DNA from 4 places in the Paenisporosarcina sp. P4_B8 genome. Region 3 is predicted to be linked to each of the others. Evidence: riboswitches for the same ligand, from Rfam matches in the RefSeq annotation. Region 3 holds a riboswitch; each other region holds the start of a gene.
What was found. Region 3 has a riboswitch for S-adenosylmethionine ahead of metK (methionine adenosyltransferase). Riboswitches for the same ligand answer to the same signal wherever they lie in the genome.
Positions count from the first base shown of each region.

Region 1: another riboswitch for S-adenosylmethionine. It lies ahead of AC1DSK_RS10795 (2,3-diketo-5-methylthiopentyl-1-phosphate enolase); the one in region 3 lies ahead of metK (methionine adenosyltransferase).
Region 2: another riboswitch for S-adenosylmethionine. It lies ahead of AC1DSK_RS00675 (O-acetylhomoserine aminocarboxypropyltransferase/cysteine synthase family protein); the one in region 3 lies ahead of metK (methionine adenosyltransferase).
Region 4: another riboswitch for S-adenosylmethionine. It lies ahead of AC1DSK_RS10595 (methionine ABC transporter ATP-binding protein); the one in region 3 lies ahead of metK (methionine adenosyltransferase).

Region 1 covers NZ_JBFUHX010000010.1:30,010-37,884, reverse strand. The annotation lists gene AC1DSK_RS10810 (cupin domain-containing protein) at 1-526, opposite strand, end outside; gene AC1DSK_RS10805 (methylthioribulose 1-phosphate dehydratase) at 529-1,158, opposite strand; gene AC1DSK_RS10800 (2-hydroxy-3-keto-5-methylthiopentenyl-1-phosphate phosphatase) at 1,155-1,814, opposite strand; gene AC1DSK_RS10795 (2,3-diketo-5-methylthiopentyl-1-phosphate enolase) at 1,811-3,025, opposite strand; SAM riboswitch class I at 3,098-3,202, opposite strand; gene AC1DSK_RS10790 (DMT family transporter) at 3,355-3,669, opposite strand; gene AC1DSK_RS10785 (DMT family transporter) at 3,669-4,004, opposite strand; guanidine-I (ykkC/yxkD leader) riboswitch at 4,063-4,166, opposite strand; gene AC1DSK_RS10780 (hypothetical protein) at 4,336-4,542, shown strand; gene AC1DSK_RS10775 (hypothetical protein) at 4,811-4,945, opposite strand; gene corA (magnesium/cobalt transporter CorA) at 5,179-6,141, shown strand; gene AC1DSK_RS10765 (hypothetical protein) at 6,382-6,552, opposite strand; gene AC1DSK_RS10760 (VanW family protein) at 6,731-7,486, opposite strand; gene AC1DSK_RS10755 (pyridoxamine 5'-phosphate oxidase family protein) at 7,699-7,875, opposite strand, start outside.
Region 2 covers NZ_JBFUHX010000001.1:128,967-136,841, forward strand. The annotation lists gene pepT (peptidase T) at 1-680, opposite strand, end outside; gene AC1DSK_RS00670 (glycerol-3-phosphate acyltransferase) at 869-1,519, opposite strand; SAM riboswitch class I at 1,659-1,776, shown strand; gene AC1DSK_RS00675 (O-acetylhomoserine aminocarboxypropyltransferase/cysteine synthase family protein) at 1,894-3,183, shown strand; gene metX (homoserine O-acetyltransferase MetX) at 3,200-4,255, shown strand; gene AC1DSK_RS00685 (homoserine dehydrogenase) at 4,228-5,214, shown strand; gene AC1DSK_RS00690 (CpaB family protein) at 5,676-6,470, shown strand; gene AC1DSK_RS00695 (CpaE/TadZ family protein) at 6,494-7,651, shown strand; gene AC1DSK_RS00700 (CpaF family protein) at 7,665-7,875, shown strand, end outside.
Region 3 covers NZ_JBFUHX010000013.1:13,304-21,178, reverse strand. The annotation lists gene AC1DSK_RS12700 (amidohydrolase) at 1-152, opposite strand, end outside; partial or broken gene AC1DSK_RS12695 (malic enzyme-like NAD(P)-binding protein) at 225-479, opposite strand; gene AC1DSK_RS12690 (alanine/glycine:cation symporter family protein) at 612-2,084, opposite strand; gene AC1DSK_RS12685 (alpha/beta hydrolase) at 2,774-3,574, opposite strand; gene AC1DSK_RS12680 (gamma carbonic anhydrase) at 3,678-4,196, shown strand; gene metK (methionine adenosyltransferase) at 4,433-5,629, opposite strand; SAM riboswitch class I at 5,830-5,953, opposite strand; gene pckA (phosphoenolpyruvate carboxykinase (ATP)) at 6,151-7,737, shown strand; gene AC1DSK_RS12665 (hypothetical protein) at 7,778-7,875, opposite strand, start outside.
Region 4 covers NZ_JBFUHX010000010.1:197-6,711, forward strand. The annotation lists rRNA gene rrf (5S ribosomal RNA) at 1-63, shown strand, start outside; gene AC1DSK_RS10585 (aminotransferase class I/II-fold pyridoxal phosphate-dependent enzyme) at 635-1,798, opposite strand; gene AC1DSK_RS10590 (carbon-nitrogen family hydrolase) at 1,884-2,678, shown strand; SAM riboswitch class I at 2,767-2,875, shown strand; gene AC1DSK_RS10595 (methionine ABC transporter ATP-binding protein) at 2,945-3,958, shown strand; gene AC1DSK_RS10600 (methionine ABC transporter permease) at 3,948-4,619, shown strand; gene AC1DSK_RS10605 (MetQ/NlpA family ABC transporter substrate-binding protein) at 4,638-5,471, shown strand; gene AC1DSK_RS10610 (iron-containing alcohol dehydrogenase family protein) at 5,487-6,515, shown strand, end outside.

The DNA of each region.
Region 1 (7,875 bases), on a different contig from region 3:
CGACTGTTTCCTTCTCGTAAATCGGTACCCAGCCTTCTGTCGTGACAAAAATGCGCACCGCTACGACTTTGCGGTCTTCCATCAGCGTAAAGTAGTGGCGTACATTTTCAGGTACAGAGATTAAGTCTCCCGGTTGCAACTCGACATCAAAGAACTCTCCGTCTTCCGATTGAATGACGAAAATGCCGTGACCGCTGACGATGAAACGTACTTCATCGTCTTCATGATGATGCTCCTGTTGGAAATTTTTCAACAGTTGTTCCAAGTTAGGCGTTGATTCAGAGAGTGAAATCACATCCGCTTGCTGGTAGTTGCGTCGCTCGGAAATGTCAGCAATTTCGATTCCGAATGCGGATAGAATCTGTTGTTTTTCTTCATCTGTTAGATTGAATTTTTCACGAAGTCCGGTTGGAAGCTTCTCGATGTCCCACTTTTCGTAAATAACTTCATTGCTGTTCAAAAAGTCGATGACTGCTTGCTCTTCTTCAATGCGTTCGTTGTTTGCGTGTTTGCGAATGTATGCCATTTTTAATAACTCCCCACTACATGTTTTATAGTTGCGATTTTCACTTGGTACGAGAATAAAAATTCCCATGCTTCCAAATATTTTTTCGCTTCGAAAGCGTCTTTGCCCCACACCGTGATGCCGTGATTTTGAATCAGGATTGCTCCCATGTCCCCTGTTACATAACGATCAAATTGTTCAGCAAGTGTCGGGATATGCGCGACATTTGGAATGATCGGAATGCTGACTTTGGCATCTTGTTCCCAGGAACCGAGTGCTTTAATAATTTCATTTCCGGTGAAATCGATATGTGTTTCATGTTTATACAGTTCCGTGATGACATTGTTGTCAATCGTGTGCACATGAAGGACACACCCGGCATTTGTTTTGTTATAAATCTTAGCGTGGAGCAACGTTTCGGCCGATGGCTTTGACGTCGTTTCCTCCAACTTTTCACCAGCTGCATCAACTAGTAAAAAGTCATGATCCGTGAATTTCCGTTTGTCCTTACCGGATGCTGTAACGAGGAATGTAACCGGTTCATTCGTTACCTTAATCGATAAATTACCACTCGTGCCGTAGAACCAATCGCGGTCTGCGAGTTCTTTTTTTATGGCCGAAAGCTCGGTCCAACGGGAAAAGTAATTGCTCATGTGCGTACCTCCAATTGCTTTAAAATGTGAATCACGTCTGTAAATGTTTCAAATGGCTCAAAAGGAATATCGAGTTCTTCGCACTTTTCGATGAGGAAGTCCCGCGCTATGACTTTGTCTGCCAGTTTGGCCGCTTGCAGATCGGTAATGGAATCACCGATGACGATTTTGTAAGTGTTGTCGTCACTCAGTTTGCGAATGATGGATGGTTTACAACAACCACAGCCATTCGAGCAATGTTCATCGCATGAATGAGGCCAGTTGATTGTGATGGTTTCTCCAGAAAAATCTGCCACGTTGCAGTAAATACGGTCGTCTTCTATATGTTCCTTCACGAGTGGCTTAACAAAGAAATCAATGCCACCAGATACAATAAAGAGTGGAATCTTCTGTGCTTTCGTATAGGCCACAAAATCCTCAAATCCTTCTCGAATTTGTGCCTGTTCCAATACATATTGGGTAATTTCATCTTTTTGGTCGGTTGATAACAAGTTGAAAAGTTGTGTCACGCCTTGTTGAATGGTTATTTGTTGGTCGAGAATCTGGTCTTTAATCGGCTCCCACTCAGGTGGTGCGAATTTTTTCATGATGGCCATAATGTTATCTTTCGTGGTAATCGTGCCATCAAAATCACAAAATATAACGGGTGGTGTCATCGTACTTTGTCACCCCACAATTCCAGTGCTTGTTGCAGTTCTGCATTTGTTTGCGCAGCCTCTGATAAGGTCTTCCTTGATAGCATTGCATCAACCGCTTGCCTGAATGCTTTGCCCCCCGCCGCAGAACCTGCCGGATGTCCGTGCACCCCGCCACCTGCATTGATGACGGAATCAATACCAAAGTCTTCAATCAGTTGCGGCACCATGCCCGGATGAATTCCGGCTGAAGGCACTGGCAAAGAGGTCTTTATCAAACCAGGAACCTGGAGTGCATCTGCAATTTTTAGTGTTTCTGATTTTTCCAAGGCCACACTGCCATATGGTGAGGGAAATAACGAGAAATCCGCCCCGGCAAGTCGCAATAATTTACCCAGTACGAGGTGGTTTGAGAGACCATACTTTCGGGATGGAGTGAATGCTCCCGAAACAGCTGGGTGTGCCATAATCGGAATCGCAATTTCTGGATCTTCAGCTAAACTTTGCAGTGTATCCAATCCGTATGCATAAACATTAAACAGCAACATATCTGCCCCTAGCTCTGTCGCATGTCTTGCTTTGTCTCTTAAGTCGAATGTACGTCCTGTCAAATTCACTGCGTAACGTGTGCGGTGACCTGTCTCCGAGAAAACATGCTCGAGTACTTCACGTCCTTTTACAATCCGTTGTTCAAAAGGCGTCGACTCGTTTTCGAATAAAATTTCATCATCTTTCACAAAATCCAGACCACCGCGTGCTTGGTGTTCCAGTTGTGTCAGTAAAAAGTCCAAATCTTTCCCGAGTATGCCTTTAAAGATACTCATGACAAATGGTCGTTCTTGCACGCCTGTCAGTTGTCGGATTCCTTCTGTGCCGAATTTCGGACCTGGAAAGTGGCCCGTTAATTCCGGACTGAACTCCAAATCAATTAATTTGATTTCCCCGTCCAGTGATAACTTGCCAAAAGTCGTCGTTAAAATGGCTGGCAAATCAGGACTGAAATTCGCCTTGGGGTATGCAATGCGAATAATTCCTTTCGTTCTGCTTTCTAATTGACTATTTTCTTTTTGGACAGATACAACGCGTCCCTTATGTTTCTTCAGTTGCTGTTGTTCCAGTTGCGGTAAGTCGGTCCATGATCCGACCGTCAAGCCAAGTGCGATGCCTTCTGCTTTTTTTTCTAAATTTCCTTCTATGCTATGGACTAAATAAGTCGCGATTACTTCACTCAATGTCTTCACCTCTTTAGGGAAAATAAAAAACCTCTTCACAAAAAAGAAGAGGTTAGTAGTTGAACTAACATCCTCTTATCTGTCAGCTACTGCTGCAAGAATTAGCACCGTGCCTACTCGCGTAAGTCGGTTGCCGGGTTTCATAGGGCTAGTCCCTCCACCTGCTCTTGATAAGAAAAATGTAGATATGATATTTTTTAAAATCTAAATTGGATTATGACAGGGTGCAAAATACTTGTCAACATAATTTTCTAATAAATTCAAATATACTGCTTTTTATACGTGTGATAAAGCTATGCTATGTTTGCCGGGAAATAGATATGACAGTCCTAAGAAATAAATTTCAAACCGACAGCCGCTCCTAACACCATGGCAATAAACAGCATGCGCAGCCATGTTTTAGGCTCCCCGTATAAAATCATGCCTAAAATCGCTCCACCTGAAGCACCAATACCTGTCCACACTGCGTATGCCGTACCCATCGGAAGGGTTTCCATGGCGAGTGCAAGGAACAGGAAGCTTGCCAAAAAGCTTGCGAACAATCCGCTAATGGACTTCCAATTGCGACTTTTATGCACTTGACTGATCATCGCCACACCTGTCATTTCAAACAATCCAGCAATGACTAAGAATATCCACGCCATTAGGATTCCACCTCTTCCTGTTCTTTTGTCACCAGCTTAAGCCCGACAACCCCAATTAACAGAAGTGCAATCAAGGCAATTTTTGCGATACTAAATGATTCCCCGAAAAAGAGGATATCCGCAATCACTGTCCCAGCTGTACCAAGTCCGACAAACACTGCATACACGGTTCCAACAGGAAGTGTTTTCCCTGCCATAATCATTAAATAGAAACTCACCGAAATAGCAATTGCCGTGCCCAACCATGTCCAGATATCATCCGCATGCTTGAGACCAATTACCCAAAATACCTCAAAAAATGCTGCTATGAAGACTTTCATCCATTCTTTATTCATGAAAACATACTCCTTTTCCAAATCAAAATAAGCCCGAGAGATAAACGTATCATACGTCATCTCCCAGGCTTTTATCCTTCCGTGTATCCTTGCGTGTGTGCAAAGCGTTTTCTCTCGGACCAGACCAAACCGGTTGTTTGCGGAACCCTAGAAAACTTGGCCGCCATTGTGAAAATGGCGCTTTATGAATTTATTAATTCCATGGCTAGAATAAACTATATTTTACAGAGAGTCAAACGATGCGCTCGCTTTAAAGAAACAGTTGTAACAATTGGAAGTAAATGTAATACTTAATGATAATATATTTGGTTGTTGCGGAAGGAGAACCACAATGAAAACCTTCAAAAATAAGATCATTATTTTGATCATGTCCATCGTCATTTTCGTCATTTTTTATCAGTTACTTGGTTTTTTTGCAGGTAATCTACTTCCTATCTCTCCGCTTGGTACGATGATTGGATTGATTATTCTTTTTCTTCTCATCCCGATTTCGTATCTGTCAGCGTATGGAGTGGTAAAAGTTATTAAAGATATGTAAATTCCCGTATAAAGGATTTTTAAACAAGAAAAAACTCTCCATAAGAAATGAGAGTATTAAAGAGAATCCATTTATTTATATATGATTGCGTTTAGTTAATTCCAAGGTGTCTGTGATGAATTTAATTGAGAAAATCTCTTTTCTTGTGCTCTTTGAGTGGACTTACTTATGAAGTCCATAAATCGCGTCAAAGATATTTTTTTCCAAGGTCTTCGTTGAATTTCCACGTTAATGACTCTCCTTTTAAATCGCATTTTTTATTTTTCCTTTATCTAGCTTTTAGAGGTATTCGTTGTCGTTTATGAAATGGAAATGTGGCAATGGTTCCCGCGACTCCACTGATGGCTAAAAACGAAAGGATTGCGATAGGTAAAGCTTTCTTTTTTAAACGTGTTTGACTCATGTAGGACCTCCTTGGATTTGAGCTTGCACCTTTAGTGTAGCCGATGAATATGAAGAGGATGTGAATGACTTGTTAAGACATTATTTAGAAAATGAGCTTTTAATGCGAAGTCATAAGAAATCGACTGGTAACTTCTCCTTTTTCAAACGAATTTTATAGGCTTCAATACAAGCACATCGAACTTTCGTGGTAAACTACTACTAGCATTTACCGTGTGAAACGAGGTTTTACTTATGATTCGAACATTTGGAGTTACCGTTGATAGTCAATTAGAAATGGACTTTCCTTTAGAAGATCTACATAAAAAGTCATTCGACTGGTACTGGATTGATTTTGACAAACCATCAGCCACTGAATGGGCTTTGCTTGATTCGTTCTTTCATTTCCATCCACTAGCGATTGAAGATTGTTTACACCGCTTGCAGCGCCCGAAAGTCGATTACCACGATGGATATCATTTCTTTGTCGTCCATACGCTGAATGAAGAGACGCTTGAAGCCGAGGAATTGGATTTATTTGTCGGAAAGAATTTTGTTGTTACTTTTCATCATAATGCCGTTCAAGAATTGGACTTGGTTCGAGAAAAATTGCAACGCGATGCCTCCTTCTGGGAACGTGGAGCGATTTATGCGATGTATCAAATTCTCGACAAAGTGGTTGATTCCTACTTTCCACTTGTGTACAAGATTGAGGACCATTTGAACGAAATTGAAGATCAGATGACGTTTGATATGAAGCATTTTTCGATGGATACCGTCTTTGAAATGCGCAGTGACTTGTTATGGTTGCGCCGAACGATTTTGCCGATGCGTGATTTGATGTACCGTGTATTAAACTCGAGTCGTTTTAACCTTCAACAGCACGAACATTCCTACTTTGCGGATATTTCTGATCACCTCGTCAAACTGACAGAAATTGTGGAGTCAAACCGAGAACTTACAGCAGATATTCGAGATAGCTATATGGCAATGAACTCCAACCGAATGAACCGAATCATGATGATTTTAACGATTGTATCCTCCATTTTCATTCCACTAACATTTGTAGCAGGGGTATATGGCATGAATTTTGAAAACATGCCGGAACTCGAGACGAAATATGGCTACTTTTTCGCTTTAGGCGGAATGGCACTTATCGGATTGTTAATGTTCGCCTGGTTTAAATACAAAGGCTGGCTGAATTTATTCAAATCATAATGAAAACCATCTCCCGAAAAAAAGGAGATGGTTTTTTATTTGATCGGTTTCCAGTTCATAAGTTCAAACAGGATTTTCCCATTGTAGTATCGAAAATAGAAATAGGATGAAGAATTCAATTTTAGAAAATTTTGGGGACTGCTAAAAAGCTATAGAGTGATGGGTGTTACAAGGCTTAATCCATTAACATCACTTATTGTCCACAAAAAAAGGAGCTCTACGCTCCTTAAATCTGCTGAATTATTCTTCGCCTTCTTCAGTGTTTTTGTTTTCAGAATCTACTTCGTCCTTCTGGTCACCATCATTGACACCATTATCCTGGTCAACTCCGTCACCACAACCTGCTAAACCACCCAAAACGATTCCACCTACTAGACCACTTGCTAATAATGTTTTTTTCCAATCTGCCATGTTAGTTTCCTCCTCATATTTTGTGATAGTTGAAATGTTTCTAATGTTCTAATTCAAATTTACCCCTATACAAAACATATAAACCTCATCCGTAAATGTTAATCGAAATAGTCATTTTTTCTTTCTTTTTAAGTTGAACAATAAAACAGCTCAGCAGATTCCTGCTGAGCTGTTTCTTTTATGCCTTACCATCCGTCAGAAAAGGTTCATACATGGTAATGGCATGGTTTTCAGTAATGAACTCGTCATCGATTCGTTCTCCGAAACGGTTGAATACTTCTCGGTATATCGTGTTGTGACGTACGTACCCGCCCCAGTGTTCTAATGTGAACCAATGCTCTTTTTCATAAACATTGTAGGTCGTCAAAGAAGGTTGTGTCGTTCGCCATTCGCCTACCAAAGATTGATCGGTTACGTAAATGATTAGTTGGTAAGGTTCATTCGTTTCATTTTTAATCTGCAGGTCCAAATAGTTATATGCACAAGTTGCCCCGCTTCCAAAAGGTTGGCTGCGCTGGGAATCCGGAAATACATCGTAACTGTGACGGTAGCGTTCCGTTACTTGAAGTGGAGTGTGCAACGTCATCCAGTAAATTAAATTGGATAATTGGCACAGTCCGCCGCCGGGACCTGATCGCACTTTTCCATAATGTAGAATCATGCCGTCAAGATAACCTTTCCGTCTCGTTGTTTTCCCAATTGTCTTCCAGTAGGAAAACGTTTCACCGGGCTGAACGACGATTCCACTTACCTTTTTGGCTGCAATCCTCAAATTCTTAACTTTATTATATTGCAGTTGCATGTCCACATCTTTTAACTGACGCAGCAACGGTGTCTTGTGTTTGAAAACTTGATATTCCAGTGATTCATTTCGCTTATTTTTTGCGTACTTTTTTTCATCCAGTACCCATTCAGGAGAGAGATTAAAAATCACACTATGAGGAACCGTCATCTCAGCACAAGTTAACTTGACTCTGAGACCTATCTGAGCGATAAATGGTCTAGTTTGAGCGATAAACTCGATTTTTGATCGATAAATGGTTCAGTTTGAGCGATAAACATCGCTGTTTGAGCGTTAAATTTTTCACAAACTTTCACATTACACAAAAAAGCTCACCCTCAGTCTGAGAGCGAGCTTTCCATTTATTAAAATTCAATGGTTTCAGGTGGTTCTCCACTTTTGTTCATAAGACGAACGCTTTCTGGTTTTACAACCAATATCACTAAGTTCGGGTCTTCTGGACCTTCGAACCAATTTTTCATATGGTCATTCCAAATTTTTTCTTTCAAACTTTCGTCTTTACTTTCACTTACTTTGCCTTC
Region 2 (7,875 bases), on a different contig from region 3:
GAACCTGGATGAACGCTTGTCCCACGTGTGATAACTTTAGCACCAGCTGCATTGAAACTTTCAAATTGAAGTTCTCCAAGAGGTCCGCCATCCATTGTATAAGCATACTTGGCATCAAATTTTTCAACATCAAATTTATGTGGCCCACGCCCAATTTCTTCATCTGGAGTAAAGGCAACACGAAGTTTGCCGTGTTTAATGTCTGGATTATTAATTAGAAACTCCATAGCTGTCATAATTTCAGCAATTCCTGCTTTGTTGTCGGCACCTAGTAAAGTCGTGCCATCAGTTGTTATTAAAGTGTGCCCGATATAATTATTAAGCTCCGGGAAATCGTCAGGAGACATAACGGTTTCTTCGTTTAATCGGATGTCGCCACCTTCATAGCAATCGATACGCTGAGGGTTTACATTTTTACCTGTATAATCAGTTGCTGTGTCGACGTGAGCTAAAAAGCCGATTGTTGGCAATTCACGTTCTGAATTTGCAGGCAAAGTGGCAAATAAATAACCATTGTCATCAAGTGAAATGTCTTCCATTCCGATTGAAGACAATTCTTTTTCTAGTTCGTGCAATAAGTCCCATTGACCTGGTGTGGATGGACAAGTGGTGCTTTCAGCATCTGATTGTGTATCAATTTTGGCATAACGTACAAGGCGTTCGATTAATGTTTCTTGCATGGTTTCATCTCCCTTAGAAAAGTTGGTTCGGAGTTGGGCAGATATTGACCGACATGATGCGGGCCAGTAGTCTTTACCCCTTACCTCAGTTTAGCACTTTCATTCGGTTCACGGAATAATGATTGTTCTGGCCGAATGAAATTTTAACGACTTTTTAGTAAATTCGGAATAAAAAATAGATTCCCCAATTAATTGGAGTGAGTCACTTTTTTCTTTTTGATAACCGAAGAAACTCGTGGTTCCATCCCGGATCTCAAACGGTGTATATTCTCGCGATGCTTCCATAATGCGAGTAAGAAGAGTGCGGTGGTTATGACAATTGGCATAGTACTTTCTGTAATCAAAAAGGCTAAAATGATATATGTAATATATAAGAACAGTACACCGATTAATAAGTAATCTGTCACCAATGAAACGACAATCAGCAAGATAAGTCCAACCAATCCGATTCTCCAATCCAGTACTAACATCACTCCAATAACAGATGCCGTTCCTTTACCACCATCAAAATGCATCTGAAATGGATAATTGTGACCTATTACGACAGATGCCCCCACAAGAAATAATAGGACCCATTGATACTCCAAGGAAAGATCAGTTGATTCGAATATAAGACGCAAAAGGACGATAGCAAGTATTCCTTTACCAATATCAATAAATGCGACGAGTGCCCCGTATTTCCAGCCTAATACAATAGTGGCATTGGATGCCCCCGCATTCTTTACTCCCTGTTCCTTTACATTCACCCCAGAAAGCCGTTGCGCCACATTTGAACCGTGGAGACAGCCAATTAAATAACCTGATAGTAAGGTGATTAGCACCCATAATGCAAGATTCATATTCCCAACCCCTTTTTTTCACTAACTCTTTAAACGTTTAAGTGTTGGCAGAAGTTTCAAAAAATTATATAAATAATTCTTGACTATTTATGGATATTAAACATATACTGATTCTCAAGATGGAAAACTGAATCAAATACTCTTATCCAGAGTGGCGGAGGGACTAGGCCCTGCGATGCCCGGCAACCGGCAAGTGATTAACTTGCAAAGGTGCTAATTCCTACAGATTTCTTTAGTGGAGATCTGAAAGATAAGAGGAGGAACACGCACTTGTGAGCCCCTCTTCTTAAGCGAAGACGGGGCTTTTTTCTGTTCATAAAACTCCTCTTTCGCCTCCACGCTTCCATCTAAAACACAATCCAGGAGGGAAAACAATGACAAATCTTCAACCGGAAACTCTACTTTTACACGGAGGTCAGCAGCCGGACCCAATCACGGGTTCCCGTGCAGTGCCAATCCACAAAACAACTTCTTTTGTTTTCAGAGATACGGAACATGCCCAAAACTTATTCGCCTTGCAGGAAACTGGTCACATTTATTCACGCATCGGCAACCCGACTGTGGACGTATTTGAACAGCGAATCGCGTTATTGGAAGGTGGCACAGCAGCGGTAGCCCTATCGAGCGGCATGGCTGCGATAGCCTTCTCCATTCTGAATGTAGCAGGAGCCGGTGATGAAATCGTCGCTGCTGGCAATTTGTATGGTGGGACCTACAATCTATTTGCTAATACACTTCCACGGTATGGAATCACGGTGAAGTTTGTTGATTCCACCGATCCTGAGAATTTCCGCGGGGCCATTACCGATAAAACGAAAGCCATTTTCGGGGAAATCATAGGAAACCCAAGCCTTCATGTATTGGACGTAGAAGCTGTAGCTGACATTGCACACGAGAACGGAATCCCGTTGATTATCGATAATACGTTTGCAACGCCATACGGAAGCAACCCTATTGAATTCGGTGCGGATGTAGTCGTTCATTCAGCTACGAAATGGATTGGGGGACACGGTACGTCAATTGGCGGTGTCGTTGTGGATGCAGGTAAGTTTGATTGGAACAGCGAGAAGTTTCCTGGCTTTACGGAACCGGATACGAGCTACCATGGCCTTCGTTACGGGATTGATGTCCCACAAGTGGCTTTCGCGATTAAACTGCGGGTCCAGCTACTGCGTGACTTCGGTCCATGCCTAAGCCCGGATAATGCATTCGCTTTTTTGCAAGGTCTTGAAACATTGCATCTCCGCGTACCGAAACATAATGAAAATGCAATTGAAGTCGCACAATACTTAGCAAATCATCCGGCAGTAGAATGGGTAAGTTTCAATGGTTTCGAATCTCATCCATCTCATCAATTGGCAAACAAGTACTTAAAGAATGGATACGGCTCGATTGTGAATTTTGGCATTAAAGGAGGTCGAGAAGCAGGACGAAAACTTATCGACCATGTCCAAATCTGGTCGCATGTGGCTAATGTAGGGGATGCAAAATCGCTCATTATCCATCCTGCTTCAACAACCCATCAACAGTTAAGCAGTGAAGAGTTGAAGCAATCGGGTGTAACAGAAGAGTTGATTCGTCTATCAGTAGGATTGGAATCTGTGAAAGACCTGGTAGCCGATTTGGGGAAAGCAATAGAACATGCCACCGTCGTAACGGTTTAATGTGGAGGTGAATTTAATGGCAACAGGAAGTGTGACAATCGGGAATTTTCAACTAGAGTCTGGGGAATGTCTTGAGCATGTTGAACTTTCATATGAAACTCTTGGTCCTCCAGAAGCACCAGTTGTTTTGGTTTGTCATGCGTTAACTGGCAATCAATATGCCATTGGATCAAAGGAAACACCAGGCTGGTGGAGCGGGTTAATTGGACCGGGAAAGAATATTGATACCGACTCTTTTCGAGTTATTACACTGAATGTCCTTGGAGGATGCTCGGGTACGACGGGGCCGTTGACCATCAATCCCTCTACAGGCAATCCATATCGATCATCCTTTCCGACAATTACAATTCGCGATATGGTGCATGCGGAAAAAAAGGCATTACTAGCTTTGGATATTAATCGGCTTCATGCGGTAGTTGGTGGGTCACTTGGTGGCATGCGTGTTCTGGAGTGGGGATTACTTTATCCAAAAGATATGGATATTCTTATTCCTTTAGCAGTTACCCCTTATCTAAGTGACACAGGTATTGCTTTTAACTACATTGGAATCCATGCAATTGAGACGGATGCGAATTATCTCAATGGAAACTATACCTGTTCCTCGGATATCAAGGGGTTTGAAACGGCTCGAATGGCGGGGCTGGTCACTTATCGTAGTGAACAATTACATAAGAACCGTTTTGCCAGAAAGACCAGAAGCAATGGATTGTTCGAAATCGAATCCTATATGAAATATCAAGGGGTAAAACTGGCTAACCGTTTTGATGCGAATAGCTACCTTACCTTGTTAAGAGCAATGAATACCCATGATATCGGAAGGGGTAGAGGCGGTATAGAAATTGCGGCAAAGCAATTTGAAGCAAAAGTGATTACCATAGCATTCACATATGATTTACTATATCCACCTGAGGACATTTGCTCTTTTGCGCATCTCGTTCCTGATCATCATTTCTGCATGGTCAACACACGATTCGGTCATGATGGCTTTCTGACTGAATTTGAGACATGGGGAGATATATTATCTGTTCACTTGGGGGTAAAGTCATGGCGACGATTCAAGCAGCAATCTTAGGTTTTGGCACAGTTGGTCAAGGTATTTACCAAATACTTAATGAGAAAAAGGATCAATTAAAAGAATCACTTGGATTAGATATAGACATCAAAGCAATTCTGATAAGAGATAAGACAAAAAGCCGCTTGGCAGCTCCAGGCGTATTGTTCACTGACAACTTTGATGAAATTGAAGCTATCCCAGAGCTTCAAATTGTTTTTGAAGCCATTGTGGGGGAAGATCCTGCTTACGATTATTTATGTAAGGCCATCCAAAAAGGTTGTCATGTCATTACGGCTAATAAAGTCATGTTCTCAAAGCGTGGCTTGGAATTACAAGAACTGGCAAATAGGCAAGGTGTCCATGTGGGATATGAAGCAACTACAGCTGGCGGTGTTCCCATAATTTCAACTTTGAAAAATATTCTTCTAGTAAATCAGGTTCAAAGAATTCAAGGGATATTAAATGGAACCTCGAATTACATCTTAACTCAAATGAGGGTACAAGAAAGCTGGTTTCAGGATGCTTTGGAGGAAGCAAAGCTACTGGGGTATGCAGAGGCAGATCCTTTCAATGACATTTCAGGTCAAGACGCATTTCGAAAGCTTATGATATTGAGTAATTTAGCATTCGGTAAACAACCAAAGTGGGATGATGTATCGATTGAAGGAATAGCAGATATCACTCTTGAACAAGTACTGGCGGCTGCAAGGGAAGGTTTGCGATTCAGACATGTGGCAGAAATTGTCGAAAAGGTAGATGGATCCTTACATGCAAGTGTTGGTCCAAGATTGGTAGGTCCAGAGCATCCTTTGTATGCAATTGAGGGAGTAAATAACGCAATTGCGCTTGAAACGGATTACATGGGAACTTTAACTTTAGTGGGCCCGGGAGCAGGTAAATTCCCGACTGCAAGTGCCATGGTGAAAGATTATGCAGAAATTATCGGCAAACAGACTCAAATTTTAGTCACCATATAAGAAAATCGAACCGCTACATTCTCTCCAAATGGAGAAATGAAGCGGTTTTTCTATTGGGGAAAATAACGCACTTATTATATAGAAGGAATACATTAAAAACACTTGATTTTAAGTATCTTGAATCCGAGGTTATTGGGATTACATGGAAAAAATAAAGATTCATTATACCCTTTAATTGTAAAAAAAAGGTTTATTGAAGGTAAAAAAGTTGTGATTTAAAATTATATCAAATTTAACGAATCGCATTATATCAACGTTTTGGTGATTAGGTAAAAATAAATATCGTGAAATGGGTTAATTTACATGGTGCAAGGGAACTATGAAAATAAGATGGGAATATTATCCAACTTTGACATTAGAGGTCAGGAAGTGGTAAATAATATATGACCTTTGAGGTATTCAATGAAGGATTATACCTAAATAAGTAAAAAAGAAACCATTTTGAAAAGAGGGATTAATGAATGTTAGAGGCAAAAAGGCGTGCGGCTGTATTCTTTATTTTGGCCTTTATTTTAGCGGCCGCCACTGGGTATATGGTCCTTCAGAAAGTTAAAGACTTAAATTCCGAATTAGGAGCAATGACAAAAATTTATGTGGCAAATGGAGAGATTCTTTCTCGAGAAGTAATTCAGGAAGACCAAGTAACCGTTATGGAAATTCCAAATAAGTTTGTAGTTAAAGATTCTCATATCACATCGTTCGAAGAACTGCAGTACCAAGTTTCCGTCCTGCCTCTCAAGGAAGGGGATATCATCACCAAAAGCATGATCAAACCAGCTACAACACTTCAAAATGAAAATAATCGGTTGGTCAGCTTAAATAGCTCAGAAAAAATTCAATTTGACCAAGTAATCGAAACTCTAGATCGAGTGGATATTGTTGTATCGACTGATAATAATGGCGACCGCAAAACGACCATGTTCATGAAAGATGTGGTAGTAAGATGGGCGTTAGGTAATAAAGATGGCATGAGAGGGATTTCAGTCGAAGTGACAGCTGAACAAGCACCTAAACTAATACATATGCAAAATTATGCTGATCATATTCGAATATTAAAAGCTAATGTTGGTCAAAATAGCCTGCCTCTAGAAGAAACTGAAGAACAAGCAGCGCAGGAGGATGCAGCCGCACAGCCAAAGTCGGAAGCTAAACCAGCAACTCCACCAGCAACGAAGCCTGCACCTACACAACCAAAGGATAATACAAAAAAAGAAACACCGAAAGCAGCAGGAACGACTTCAGGCAGCGGACAGTAAGGTAAAGAAGAGAGGCTGACAAGATGGAATCAAATATAAATATTTTGATTGTTAGTGAAGGGGAGCAAAGCACGGCGCAACTAAAAATAATCGCTGAAAGTTTTTCAAAAAGCGTAACTACGGTTAATTATCCAGAAGCCATTCGTGAAATGAATCGGGAAACGCGAGATATTGTGATTGTTTCTCAATTTGAAACAGAGGCTTCTGTGGAATTGGTTCAATCGATTCGAATGGTTAACCCGGCATGTCTGCTATTGTTTGTGGCCAATGAATCTGACTTTTCATTGCTCCGTTCAATCATTCGTTCAGGAGCGGATGAGTTCTTCGTATTCCCTGATGAAGCCAGTTTATTTGCCAGCCGATTCCCGACAATCGTAAAAAACTATGAAATTAAGAAGAATTCGATGGAAGAAGCCGCTGTAACCTATGGGAGGAATCGGGGGAAGATCTTTTCTTTCTATAGTGGAAAAGGTGGAAGTGGCCGTACATTGATTGCTTCTTCAGTTGCTCAAACTTTAAAGCTTGAGTCAACGGCGGAAGTGATTTTGATCGATTTGAACACTCAGTACGGTGGAATCGAAAACGTCTTTTCTATTGAATCTAACCGTTCGCTAGCCGACTTAATGCCAGTAGTTGAGGAATTAAATGAAAGTCATATCCGGAATGTATCGGAAACGCAGGAAGATTCCAAGCTGGAAATTCTCATTAGCCCTTGTGACGCGGAAATTGCAGAATCAATTGATGAAGAGTTTATTGCCAAATTGATTCGTACATGCCGACGTTCATTTGATTACGTGTTAATTGATTTGCCAAGTCATATGAATACACAGGTTGTTACAGCATTAGAAGAGTCGGACAAAGTATTTTACATACTAGCTCCTGAAACTTCAGCACTCAAAACGTTGAAGCAGTTCGAGACACTGAGCACAAGGCTCGGCATTTCATTGGCAAATCGCATGGAAATTGTGCTGAATGAACTGGCTAAAGAAAACGAAGTCCAGCAAAGTGATTTGAAAAATGTACTACGTTTTCCGGTTGCTGCTTCCATTCGCAGGGACATTAAAGGGTTACAACCCTATATCAATAAAGGCATGCCCGTCAGAAAAGTGCAGAAAGAGCGTAAATTAATCCCATTTGCCAAAGATATTCGAAAGTTTGCACGAGATGTATTAAAGCAATAGGAGGTGAAGAGGGATGAGCTCACTGTTTGAAAAGAGAAAAGAGAAGCTTGTGCAGAAAAAGCCAACCTCTTACGAATATGAAAACCACCTCGTCGATGAATTAGTCGGACATTATAAGGCACGTTTATTGCGCGACACAAACTTAGAAGCTTTAACGCAGTTGTCCTCAGGAGAAATGCGTTTACGCATCGAACAATATGTTTCTACTTTCATGTCCGAAGAGA
Region 3 (7,875 bases):
TCAAGATTGATACATTGATCTGCATACTTTTTCATATCTTCATATAAACCGGTATTGATAATTTTGCCGTTCTCTACCAAAACTGCATCAATAGTATGTTGTGAATCTTTCATCGTATAAAATGTTGCATGATGAAAACAGATTTTTGTCATGATGGCACCTCCACTTTGTATAATCATAAAACAAAAACCGTCTCATTCACAATGGAATGAAACGGTTATTACTTATTTTTGTTCCTGTACAGCTTGTTCAACAGCTCTTGCTACAACTGTATGCACACTCGAATCTAATGGATTTGGTATTAAATCCCCTGGTTTTGTATGATTGGCAATGGCTCGAGCCGCTCCAACTAGCATCGGGTAACTGATGTCACTCATGCGTGCATTCAAAGCACCACGTAAAATCCCTGGAAATCCTAATGCATTATTAACCAATCTTCCATCCGCTGCATAAGCAGCACCGGCAGCCAAGGCATCCTTAAGAAAACGTCATTCGTCCATTATATTAAATTCCCAAGTATGTCCGGAAATCAAAATGTATAGTCCGCAGATAATCACTTTTTCTTTCTATAAAAGAACAAAATCGCCCAACCGGAGTTAGGCGATAAATTGTTATTTCTTCAGGTTCTCATTTTTTAAGTTGTCATTATATTCAACCCAGAAATCAGCATTTTTAATACCTAAGTTTCTCGGATCAAATACTGGATCTTTGCCTTCTTTTTTCTGAGCTTCATAATCTTTAAGAGCAAGAAGAGCGGGCTTAGCTATGATAAGAATTGCAATTAAATTCAACCAGCACATTAAACCTAACCCTACATCGCCTAGTGCCCAAGCTAATTTAGCTTCATTTATCGTTCCATAGAACGCTGTTATTAAAATGACAATTTTCAAAACAAAAATACCTATTTTTTCAGCATTGCCTTTCAGTAGATAAGCAACATTGGTTTCTGCCATATAGTAGTAAGCCATAATTGTCGTGAATGCAAAGAAGAACAACGCAATTGCAACAAATCCAGCTCCAATACCTGCTCCCGGCATTGCATAATCAATTGCCGCTTGAGTGTAGCCAGCTCCAGCATCGACTCCTGGAAGGTTTTCAACAACAAATTCGCCTTCGCCGTCATCCAATTGAACATTGTACATCCCTGTGAATAAAATCATGAATGCAGTTGCTGAACACACCAACAATGTATCAATGTACACTGAGAATGCCTGAACGAGACCTTGTTTCACCGGATGAGAAACTTCTGCCGCAGCTGCTGCGTGTGGTCCAGTACCTTGACCAGCTTCATTTGAATAGACTCCACGTTTGACGCCCCATGCAATTGCAGCACCAATCATCCCACCGAAAGTCGAGTCAAAGCTGAAAGCACTTGAAAAGATCAATCTAAGAACACCTGGCACTTCAGTAATGTTCATTCCAATAATGATTATTGCCATTAGAATGTAAGCTAGCGCCATGAAAGGTACAACAAATTGAGCTACGTTTGCAATACGTTTTACTCCGCCGAGAATAATGACGCCTAGAATGACAACAATTACAGCTCCAGTAACCCATCGAGGCATGTCAAATGCATTTTCCATCCCTATGGCAATGGAGTTCGATTGAATGCCTGGCATCAATATGGACATAGCCAATAGTGTTGCGAGTGCAAAAATAACTGCATACCACTTCGAGCCGATTCCTTTTTCTATGTAATAAGCAGGACCACCACGGTATTGTCCTTGGTCTTTCACTTTATAAATTTGAGCCAAAGTTGATTCGACAAACGCTGAAGACGCCCCGATAAACGCAATTGCCCACATCCAGAATACAGCCCCTGGACCACCAAATGCAATCGCCGTAGCAACCCCTGCAATATTTCCGGTTCCAACACGACCTGATAATGCAATCGATAATGCTTGGAATGAAGATACCCCGGCATCCGATTTTTCACCTTTGAACATTTGAACAACCATATCCTTGATCAGTCGAACTTGCAAGAAACGAGTAAGGATTGAAAATAATAGACCGATAGCCAAACAGCCATAAATCATCCATGGTCCCCATAAAAAGTTATTTATTTGCCCAATAAACTCTTCCATCCGATTTCCCCCTTTGTTTGTTCATGATATTGTCACATTATTCACTATATTACAAAAAATATATTAGTACAAGGTAAGAAATTTTATATACTTCTAGATTTTCATTATGTTAACTGCGACTTTTGCAAGGCATAGCGTTCTTAAATCCACGTTTCAAAAGGGTTGAAAAAGGATTTACTGCTTCTTTTTGTGCTTAGTAAGCTTTGCATGCAATGCAATGTTACTCTAAAAAATATAGAGAAATATTATTATTAAAATTGCCGCCGCCTCCACTGCAATCAACAGAAATCACTTCTGTAGCGTGTCTAAGCAAAATATTTCAGTAGGAAGGTGGTTGGCTATTTCTGAAGACCCCTGCGGAAAGCGAAAGAAATAGCCGACCACAATCTTTTTCGATAGAGTGCAAAAGATAAGAACTCAAATTTTTAAATTAATATTCTTTTCGTTAACAAGCTGTAATATTTTTATTAAAAGAGAATTATCATATTCGTAAATGTTCAGGTTTTGAAATTTGGAATCTATTGATTCCCTTTTTTACAGGGGGCTAATTTTCTGTCAGAATAATTTATATCTAAAGCACCGCATGATTGTAAAAATCCTTGTAAATCAGCATAATTCATAAATGAAGTCATAAACAAATCCATAATAAAAGCCTTTCTAATTTTTCATTAGAAAGGCTTTTATTTGTCTTAAACCACATATCCGAGTGAACGCAACACATTATTCACGAATGTCTTAGTGTAATAAAACACATCTTCTCGTTCTGGCTCTTGGAACAGATCATGGAAACAATTTTTCCACTCTTTGTATTGTATTTCAGAAAGTTGTTGTTTTTGCAGCCAATTCTTTGCGAATGTCGGATCCGTAATTTTATCCCGCTCTGCAGTCATCATCAAAATAGGAACATTTTGAATGCTTTCTTGTTTGGCGGTTGTTGCTTTCATCAAATGCTGCAACTCCCTGTACCACTTCAAAGTAATGGTCGTGTTATATAGTTCATCGTCTTTATCTTGCGTATAAACATCATAATTTCTTGTCAGTTTTTTAATGGTTATTTCATGAGTACTCTTGACGTTTTCAGCAAGCTTCCCCATGTTGGCTAAAGCACTGGAAAGTTTCGATGCATGAATATGTAAATGCATCCAAGGAGATGTCAGAATAATTCCTGCACATTCAATTGATTTTTCCTGAAGCACTTGCATGAGTAAAGTTGCACCTAACCCGTGACCCATAATAAAAACGGGTAAGTTATATGTAAGCGAAGCGTCAATCAAGTGATTGATAAAAGTGCCATACGATTGAAAATCCTCGTCATGTGCTTGTTTATTGAGAGCCGATTCTCCGTGCCCCGGCAGATCCCCCATTACAACATGAAATCCTGAACTCCTGAATTCTTCTATTAACCAGGCGTACCTACGATGATGTTCATACGCGCTGTGTACGATGGCGATGACTGCTTTTGCCTGTCCATCAGCTTCCCATTTCCACATAATCATCGCTCCTTCTATTTCTTTATTCGACGAAGTCATCCTTTTTTAGTTCCTCTTTTTTTGTATAATGAAAGCATATGGCAAGAAGAAACGAGGTTTTAGAATGATTTACCCATTTAATGATAAAACACCCATGATTGACCCATCTGTTTATATTGCTGATTATGTCACAATAAGTGGTGATGTGACAATCGGTCCAGAGTCCACTATTTGGTTTAATACCATTATTCGTGGTGATGTCAATGCGACACGAATCGGCCGAAAAGTTAATATTCAAGATTTGTGTTGCCTTCATCAAAGCCCTGCCGCTCCATTAATTTTGGAAGATGAAGTCACCATCGGACACCAAGTAACTTTACATAGCTGTACCGTACGAAAAGGAGCATTAGTTGGCATGGGTTCCATTGTGCTGGATGGCGCAGAGATTGGTGAAGGTGCATTTATTGGTGCAGGCAGCTTGGTACCTCCCGGTAAAGTAATTCCCCCAGGTATGCTTGCATTGGGACGTCCGGCAAAAGTGGTTCGTGAATTGAACGCTGAAGACAAACTAGATATGGAACGTATTGTGAGAGAATATGCTGAAAAAGGACAGATTTATAAGGAAATGCAAAAACAAAAGTAAACGGATATTAAGGACCGGGTAATTGAGCCCGGTCCTTTTAATATGTTAAAGCATTCTTAGATTTATTCCCGTTCAAATTGATTTGTTCCCGTTCACTCTTCGATTCTTCCTGTACGAATGCACTTTGTTCCCTTTCAACTGGATTTATTGCGGTTCACAGCTGATTCAACCCTTCCTCCCACTAATTTCCAACAAAAAAGCCATTCCAGGTCATACCCCGGAATGGCTTCTCACTCTTAAACGCCTGCTTTTTCTTTCAAAGTAGCCGCTCTGTCTGTTTTCTCCCATGGTACATCCAAGTCTGTGCGACCGAAGTGTCCATAAGCAGCTGTTTGCTTGTAAATTGGACGACGTAGATCTAACATTTTGATGATTCCAGCTGGGCGAAGGTCGAATGAATCACGAACAATTTCAACAAGTTTCGATTCTTCTACTGTACCTGTACCAAAAGTATCGATTGCAATTGATACTGGTTGAGCAACACCGATTGCATATGCAAGTTGAACTTCGCAACGGTCAGCAAGTCCTGCTGCTACGATGTTTTTCGCTACATAGCGTGCAGCATATGCTGCTGAACGGTCAACTTTCGTAGCGTCCTTACCAGAGAATGCGCCGCCACCGTGACGAGCGTATCCACCGTAAGTATCAACGATAATTTTGCGACCAGTTAAACCAGCATCCCCTTGTGGTCCACCAATTACGAAGCGACCAGTTGGGTTAATGAAGTATTTTGTATTTTCGTCAATTAATTCTGCCGGAACGACAGGATTGATGACATGTTCTTTCAAGTTACGTTGAATTTGCTCAAGTGTTACTTCTGGGTGATGTTGAGTAGAAATAACGATTGTGTCAATACGCAACGGTTTATTGTTTTCATCATATTCTACAGTTACTTGTGTTTTGCCATCTGGACGTAAGTATGGAAGAATTTCTTCTTTACGAACTAATGCTAAACGACGAGCTAACTTATGAGCCATACTAATTGGAAGAGGCATTAATTCCGGTGTTTCATTACAAGCAAAACCGAACATTAAACCTTGGTCACCTGCACCGATTGCTTCGATGTCTGAATCTGTCATCGAACCTTCACGTGCTTCCAGTGCTCTGTCAACACCCATTGCGATATCAGCAGATTGCTCATCGATTGCAGTCAATACTGCAGAAGTCTCTGAGTCAAAACCATACTTTGCACGTGTGTAGCCGATTTCACGAACTGTTTCACGTACCACTTTTTGAATATCCACGTATGCAGATGTTGTGATTTCACCGGCAACAAGCACTAAACCTGTTGTTACAGTGGTTTCACACGCAACACGTGCATTTGGATCTTCAGTTAAAATAGCATCTAAAATTGCGTCTGAGATTTGATCACAAATCTTATCCGGATGCCCTTCTGTTACTGATTCTGATGTAAATAGACGACGAGTTGTCATTTAATATTCCTCCTATATCCTTCGAGATTGCTCTCGGAAAATTCAAACGGTACTCATTTCCCATGTCCAGCTTATTCAGTTGAATAAAACCTTCCGCCTTTTCGGGCTTCTGCACACGAGGATAAAGGGAGATGTCATAAAAAAAACCCTCTCTCACGTAAAATACATGAGGAAAGGTATTCATGTATAGGCACCTTTCACTCTTATCATCCAAGGAATTCACCTTGTTTCAGGTTCAGCACCTTTGCCAATTACTACTTGGTTCATAATTGCAGGTTGCCGGGTTTCATAGGGCCTGACCCCTCAACCAGCTCGGGATAAGAGTATCCGTTCAGTTTTACATCATAATAAACTAATGAAGCCTTGTCAAATATTTTTTTCGTTCTATATAAATGTTCGAAAATCAGATATAATTAATTAGGCTATTAGTGTAGATTATTAAGCGTAATGTGTTATACTAATTTTCGAATCAAGGTTAACCCGATATAAGGGTAATATACGATAAAGGAAGGTACATATACATGAATTCAGTGAACACGATGAACGAGCTGAACGACTTGTTAAATGGCCAAAACGTGCATGTGCAACTTTCAGTCCCACAACTTGTGGAGAAAGCAACATTACGTGGAGAAGCTGTCTTAACACCAACTGGAGCTGTAAAAGTAGTGACAGGAAAATATACAGGACGTTCTCCTAAAGACAAATATGTTGTTGTGGAAGATAGCTCGAAAGACAAGATTGATTGGGGCTCAGTAAACCAACCAATATCATCTGAAATTTTCAACTCTTTATATAAAAAAGTTGTGAACTATTTAAAAACAAAAGAAGAGTTATTTGTCTTTAATGGCTTTGCCGGTGCGGATAAAGAATCTCGCCTTTCATTGCAAGTAATCAATGAATATGCTTGGCATAACCTTTTTGCACACCAATTATTCATTCGTCCGACTAAAGATGAGTTGGCATCGCATGAAGCACAATTCACAATCGTTTATGCTCCGACTTTCAAAGCAGATCCTGCAATCGATGGTACAGGTTCCGAAACGTTTATCATTGTGTCAATGGAAAAACGCATCATTTTAATCGGTGGTACTGAGTATGCCGGTGAAATGAAAAAATCAATTTTCTCCATTATGAACTACTTGCTTCCTGAGCAAGGCATACTACCGATGCACTGTTCTGCAAACGTTGGTGAAAAAGGCGATGTTGCTTTGTTCTTCGGATTGTCCGGAACAGGAAAAACAACATTATCTGCTGATGCAGATCGTAAATTAATCGGCGATGATGAGCATGGCTGGTCAGATAACGGCGTATTCAATATTGAAGGCGGCTGTTACGCAAAAGCAATTAACTTAACACGTGAAAATGAACCACAAATTTTCGATGCAATCCGTTTTGGTTCTGTATTGGAAAACGTGGTATTGGATCCTGAAACGCGTATACCCGACTACGAAAATGTTTCGTTAACTGAAAATACGCGTGCTGCTTACCCATTACAAGCAATCGACAATATTGTTGATCCTTCTGTAGCGGGTCATCCAAAAACCATCATTTTCTTAACTGCAGATGCGTTTGGGGTATTACCTCCAATCAGTAAGTTGACGAAAGAACAAGCGATGTATCACTTCTTAAGCGGATTTACATCGAAGCTTGCTGGTACAGAGCGTGGAATTACATCTCCACAAGCAACATTCTCAACTTGTTTCGGTTCTCCATTCCTTCCCCTTCCTGCAACTGTATATGCAGAAATGTTAGGGAACAAAATCGATGAGCATGATGCACAAGTCTTCCTTGTAAATACTGGCTGGACTGGTGGCGAATATGGCGTTGGTAGCCGTATGAAACTTTCTTATACACGTGCGATGGTTCGTGCTGCATTGGAAGGCAAATTAGATAATGTTGAAATGGATAAAGGTTCAGCATTCGGTTTAGCTATTCCTAAAGAAGTACCTGGCGTACCGTCTGACGTATTAAACCCACGCGATGCATGGGCGGATCCAGCAGCATACGATAACAAAGCTCAAGAACTGGCTAATCGATTCCGTGAAAACTTCATTAAATTCGGATCAGTGTCTGAAGAGATTATTTCTAAAGGCGGTCCGATTATCTAGAATAAAAAAATGGCTTGCACTTCATGTGCAGGCCATTTTTTTACTTCGTATATTCAAAAACTGTCTCTTCGGGAAAGTAAGATTCTATCTCTTTAGCATCCTCTTTCGTTATCTGGTAGAAAAACAATTCAGATCCGT
Region 4 (6,515 bases), on a different contig from region 3:
TAAGCTCTTTAGCGCCGATGGTAGTTGGGGGTTTCCCCCTGTGAGAGTAGGACGTCGCTAGGCAAAATAAGAAACCGATACCTTCCGAGGTGTCGGTTTTTTTGTGTTGTTTTTTAAACAGGAATCGAAGGTGTGCGAGAAAAGAGAGGTGCAAGTAGTTCGAGGAAACAAGGGGGCGAGTCTCGGAACGTATAACATACGTGAGAAACGAGAAGCCCGCAGATGACGAAGAAATGCGCAGTGCATCTCTTTTCGCAGCCTAGCGCCGATGGTAGTTGGGGGGGGCCCCTTGTGAGTAGGACGTCGCTAGGCAAATGAAAAACCGGTACATTCCGAGATATCGGTTTTTTGTATGTTGTTTTCTAAGGGTTTGAACAGGAGCGCAGCGGAAATAAAAATAATTAGTCTTTCTAGACCGTCACGTTCTTAAAAACTCAAGAACTAAATGGGTACCATTCCGCGTACGCTACATGGCTCTTTTCTGTGAAAGGCAGGCTTCTAAATAATAAGGTCTTATGAAAAATGAAGTTTAGATCAGCAAGTCTACTTTTGCAAAAGAACAACGAAAACACCTATCAACAAATGAAAGGTGTTTACGATAGTAATTAAATACTCATTCATTGTCACCACTTGCTCAAAAGATAGCCAGCTTACCGATCCGATCTACCGCTTCTTCCAAGCGTGGCTCATCAACTAATAACCCAACCCGAATATAGCCTTCTCCAAATTCACCGAAGCCATTTCCTGGGGCTACGGCTACGTCTGCTTCATTTAAAAGCTTGTCTGTAAATTCTTGGCTGGTATATCCTTTTGGAACGGGTAACCAAGCAAAGAATGAGCCTGTAGGGGCTTCTACTTCCCAACCAATCCGTTTACATGCGTTGATAAAGGTATTGCGACGGTTTTCGTAGCGCTCGACCAATGAGGAAACGCATAATTGATTTTCATTCAAAGCAGCGACTGCAGCATGCTGTATTGCAGGGAAAAGGCTGACGAATAAATGGTCTTGAATCAAGTTCAGGGCTTCAATCATCTCTTTGTTACCAACTGCAAACCCGACACGCCATCCTGCCATGTTGTAGGTTTTAGATAACGTATACATCTCAATTCCTATTTCCTTAGCTCCTTCAGCTTGTAGGAAACTTACCGGTTTAACGCCATCAAATCCAATGGCTCCATAGGCGAAATCGTGTGATACAGCAATTCCATTTTCTTTTGCGAACTCGACGGTTTGGTTGAAGAATTCAAGGTCTGCAGTTGCTCCAGTTGGATTATTTGGATAGTTAAGATACATGAGTTTTGCGCGTTCTTTCGTGTCTTGAGAAAGCATATTGTAATCAGGTAAAAAGTTGTTTTCGGCGACTAGTGGCAGTGTTTCATATTGAACGTCAGCCATGACGACTCCAGATAAATAATCCGGATAACCTGGGTCAGGCAGTAACATCAAATCTCCAGGATTCAGTACAGCAATTGGCAACTCCACAAGTCCAATTTTCGTTCCGAATAAAACCGCAACTTCTGTAGTTGGGTCAATCTCAACATTGTATTCTCTTTTATAAAAATCTGCTGCAGCTTCCTTCAATTCGCCAATTCCACGAAATGGCGAATATTTATGTGTAAGGGGATTTTCGGCAGCTTCTTGTAAGGCTTTTACGATGTGTGGAGGTGTTGGTTGGTCAGGATTTCCTTGACCTAAATTGATCACATCGCGACCCTGTGCCACTGCAGCTCCTACTTTTTGAACAAGTGAAGCAAAGAATTGTGGTGGTAATTGTTGAAGTTTCTTAGAAAGTTCCATGGTTTTTCCTCATTTTCTGAAATAGTTGCAATCATCAGCCAAATCTTATAATCTTTTGTGTATCTTGTCTACAGGGGGTGTACCCATGAAAATCGCATGCATTCAGCTCGACGTAGCGTTTGCCGAGCCTGAAAAAAATTTTTCCAACGTTCAAAAGTACATAAAAAAGGTCGCAAGTGAGGGTGCAGAGCTCGTTGTATTACCTGAAATGTGGAATACTGCCTATGCATTAACGGAGTTAGAACATCTTGCAGACGTCGAAGGGCAACGAACAAAAGAATTTCTTTCCGAGCTGGCCCGTACATATCATGTCCATATCGTAGGAGGGTCGGTTTCTACGAAAAAAGGAGACAGCTTCTACAACACAATGTACATCTATTCGAATGAGGGTAAGCTGGTGTCAGAATATGATAAAGCGCATTTGTTCCGTCTCATGGATGAACATCTATACTTAAAAGCAGGAAATCAATTAAATGTATTTTCATTAGGTTCTATTCAAGCAGGAGGGGTCATATGTTATGACCTAAGGTTTCCTGAATGGTTAAGGGCACATGCATTAGCCGGAGCGAAAGTGCTCTTCTTACCAGCACAATGGCCTGAAACTCGTATCGATCATTGGAGAATCTTGCTTCAAGCCCGTGCAATCGAAAATCAATGTTTTGTCATCGCGGTCAACCGAACTGGGAACGATCCGAACAATCAGTTCAATGGCCAATCCATGATCATTGCACCGTGGGGGAAAGTGTTATGGACTGGAGCTGATGATGAAGAGTACGCAATCATTGATGTTGATTTTTCAGAAGTTGAAGATGTACGTACTCGCATACCGGTATACGAGGATCGCAGACCTTCGCTATATGAACCTTTGTTTGAAAAATGAAAATAATTTTAAAAAAGTGTTTGACACGTGTATAAAAACATCGTAAGATTTACTTCAGCAACAAAACAACCAAACAACTACATATGGAAATTTATCAAGAGAGACCGAGGGATAGGCCCAATGACGTCCGGCAACCCCCAGCACGAGCTGGGAAGGTGCCAATTCCTACAGAATGATTTCATTCTGAAAGATAACCCAAAATCCATTTTTCGGTGCCTCTTTCATGATGAAAGGGGCATTTTTTATTTGGCAAAAAGGAGCTTGTGATGATAAAAATTAATGATTTATCTAAAGAGTACATAACGAAAAAAGGAACGGTTATAGGTGTTGATCGCGTAAATCTCACCATCAATGAAGGTGAAGTGTTCGGCATTGTCGGATACTCAGGTGCAGGCAAAAGCTCATTATTGCGGTGCATCAATCTGCTGGAACGACCAACAAGCGGACAAATTGAAGTGGATGGACTGGACCTCACAAAATTAAAAGGAGAAAAATTACGTAAAGCCCGCTTGAAAATCGGCATGATCTTTCAACACTTTTACTTGATCAGTCAAAAAACAGTTGCTCAGAATATTGCCTTCGCATTAAAGGCAGCTAATACACCAAGTGAAAAAATGGAGACCCGCGTTTTGGAGTTGCTAGAAATGGTTGGTTTGACAGATAAGAAAGATGTTTATCCGGCCCAATTAAGCGGTGGACAGAAGCAGCGTGTCGGAATTGCTCGTGCACTGGCAAACAATCCTTCCGTCCTGCTGTGTGACGAAGCGACTTCAGCGCTTGACCCGAATACGACCTTATCTATTCTGCGCTTGCTCAAAAAAATCAATCGCGAATTGAACATCACCATTGTGTTGATCACACACGAAATGAATGTGGTAAAAGAAGTATGTGATCGCATGGCCGTCATGCAAGATGGACGGGTGGTTGAAGAGGGAACGGTTTACGATATTTTCTCCAATCCAAAAGCAGAATTGACGAAAGAGTTCATCAGTAGCGTCGTATCATTCGAAGTACCCCAATCCATTTTGGATCAAGTCACTGGACGTATTGTGAAAGTGCTATTTAAAGGCAATGTGGCGGGAGAAGGTGTCATCTCGGATATGATTCAGAATTTTGATGTACGAGGTAATTTCTTGCATGGCGCGATTGAATACATTCAGGAAATACCACTCGGCTTGTTTTTGATGGAAATTCAAGGACAACCAGAAAATATAACAAGAGCCATCACGTATATGGAAGGACGAGGGGCGCAAGTGGAGGTGGTACGTAATGGGAATTGATATAACGCATGTAATTGAAATGTGGCCAGATATCCTGAATGCATTCGGGCAATCGATGTATATGATTGGGGTTTCATTAACAGTCGCAATCATTATTGGCTTACCATTGGGGATTGTGCTTTTTGTTACAGACCGTGGTTTATTTTTAGAAAATCGATTTGTCAAAGGAACACTCGGTTTTATCGTCAATATGGTGCGTTCCATTCCATTTATCATTTTGTTGGTAGCTCTTATTCCTTTAACCAAATTACTGGTAGACTCAACGATTGGTCCAGCAGCTGCAAGTGTATCATTGTCAGTTGCTGCAATTCCTTTCTTCGCCAGAATTGTGGAAACGTCTCTTCGTGAAATTGATAAAGGAGTGATTGAAGCAGCCATTGCAGTTGGCGCGACACCTTGGATGATCATCAAGGATGTATTATTGCCTGAAGCAAAAACCAGCATCGTGCAAGGCATTACGATGACAATCATTAGTTTAGTAGCATACTCCGCAATGGCGGGTGTGGTTGGAGGCGGCGGTATTGGAGACTTAGCCATTCGCTTCGGATATTACCGTTACGATGAAACAATCATGATGGTGACAGTTGTCATTTTAATTGTTCTCGTTCAAGTCATTCAGCAGCTGGGTGACTGGACGTCAAAAGCAATAGATAAGCGATAAAAAGGGAGAGAAACAGAGATGAAAAAAGTTTTATTAATGTTCATTCTAGTCTTAATGACAGCGGCACTTGCTGCATGTGGAGGAAGCGACAATGAGTCAAAAGGCAATGCTGACAACGACAAATCAGTGACATTAGGCGGATCAGCAGGTCCATATAGCGACATGCTCAATAAGGCAATCAAACCCGCTCTTGAAGATAAAGGATACAAAGTGAAAATCGTTGAATTCAGTGACTATATTCAACCGAATATAGCGTTGGACAATGGAGATATTGACGCAAATCTTTTCCAACACTCGATTTACTTGGAAAACTTCTCAAAAGAAAATGATATGGAATTGACAGGCTTGATTGCAGTGCCGACAGCACCAATGGGCATTTACTCCAACAAGTTCAAATCTGTTGAAGAGATCAAGGATGGAGCAACTATTGCCATTCCGAATGACCCGGTGAATGCAGCTCGTACATTATTAATCTTGCAAGACCATGGATTAATTGAATTAGACCCTAATGCAGAACCATTGAAGGCGTCTGAAAAGGACATTAAATCAAATTCGATGAACTTGGTGTTCCAACCAATTGAAGCTGGCCAACTTCCACGTGCAGTGGACAGTGCGGACTTAGCAGCTGTACCTGGTAACTTCGCTTTAGCGGCGGAAATGAACCTGCTGGATGCGATTTTGCTTGAGAACATGCCGGACCGATACCGCAACTTAGTTACTGTAACGACAGCTAACAAAGACTCACAATTAGCGAAAGATTTAATTGAAGTCGTGGAAGCACCAGAATTCGAGGAAATCATCGATGCGGAATTCGAAGGTTTCGGCAAACCAGAGTGGATGAAAAACCGTTAAGAGAGAAGGGTTTTTGTGGAAGACATCATAGTTCGGGGCGCACCAGCTGAATATGTTTGTAAAAGTGGTGTACTGAATGAATTAGAAGAGAAGTTACAGCTAAGAAGCATTCAGCGAGTACTTATTGTTTCAGGTGTGAAATCATGGAATGCAGCGCGCTATTACTTTCCAAATCTAAAAAGCATTCAGGTATCACATACCTTCTATAAAGGCGAGTGTTCACTCACTGAGATTAATAGAGTGTCTACGTTGGCACAAACTGATGGTGTGGATGCCATTATTGGAGTAGGCGGCGGAAAAGTATTAGACGTGGTGAAAGCGGCTGCTAGCGCTAGTAGAACGAAGTCAGTGTTAATTCCAACACTTGCTTCAAACTGCGCACCGTGGACACCACTAAGCGTTATTTATTCGGATGAAGGGGTTATGACACATTACGATGTGTATCCCATGAGTGTTGACATTCTTCTCGTCGAGCCGCGCATTTTAGTGGAAGCCCCAGCTCCACTTTTGATTGCAGGCATCGGTGACACGCTAGCCAAGTGGTATGAGGCAGACGTACAAATTCGGCGATTAACCCATCCCCCGGTTGCGCTGAAAGTCGCTCATCATACCGCTCGGCTGTGTGCTGAAGAAATGTTTGCTCATGCAGAAGAAGCCATTGCTGACGCGAAAGAAGCCCGAGTGTCAGAGTCATTTAAAAAAGTAGTGGAATCCATTATTATGCTAGGCGGCATGGTTGGTGGATTTGGTGACAAATTTGGTCGCATTGCAGGTGCCCACTCCATTCATAACGGAATGACCATTGCACCAGAGTCTCACGAAGCGCTTCATGGAAATAAAGTAGCTTACGGCATTTTGGTTCAACTGCTCCTAGAACAAAAAGAAAGCGAAGTGGAGCGATTACTGCCGTTTTATCATAAGCTGGGCTTGCCTACTTCACTTCGAGAATTAAATATTTCTGATACATGGATTGACGAAATTGCTGTGCACTCCACACGTGAAGAAGAGTCGATACATAACATGCGGAGTGAAAAGATTACAGCT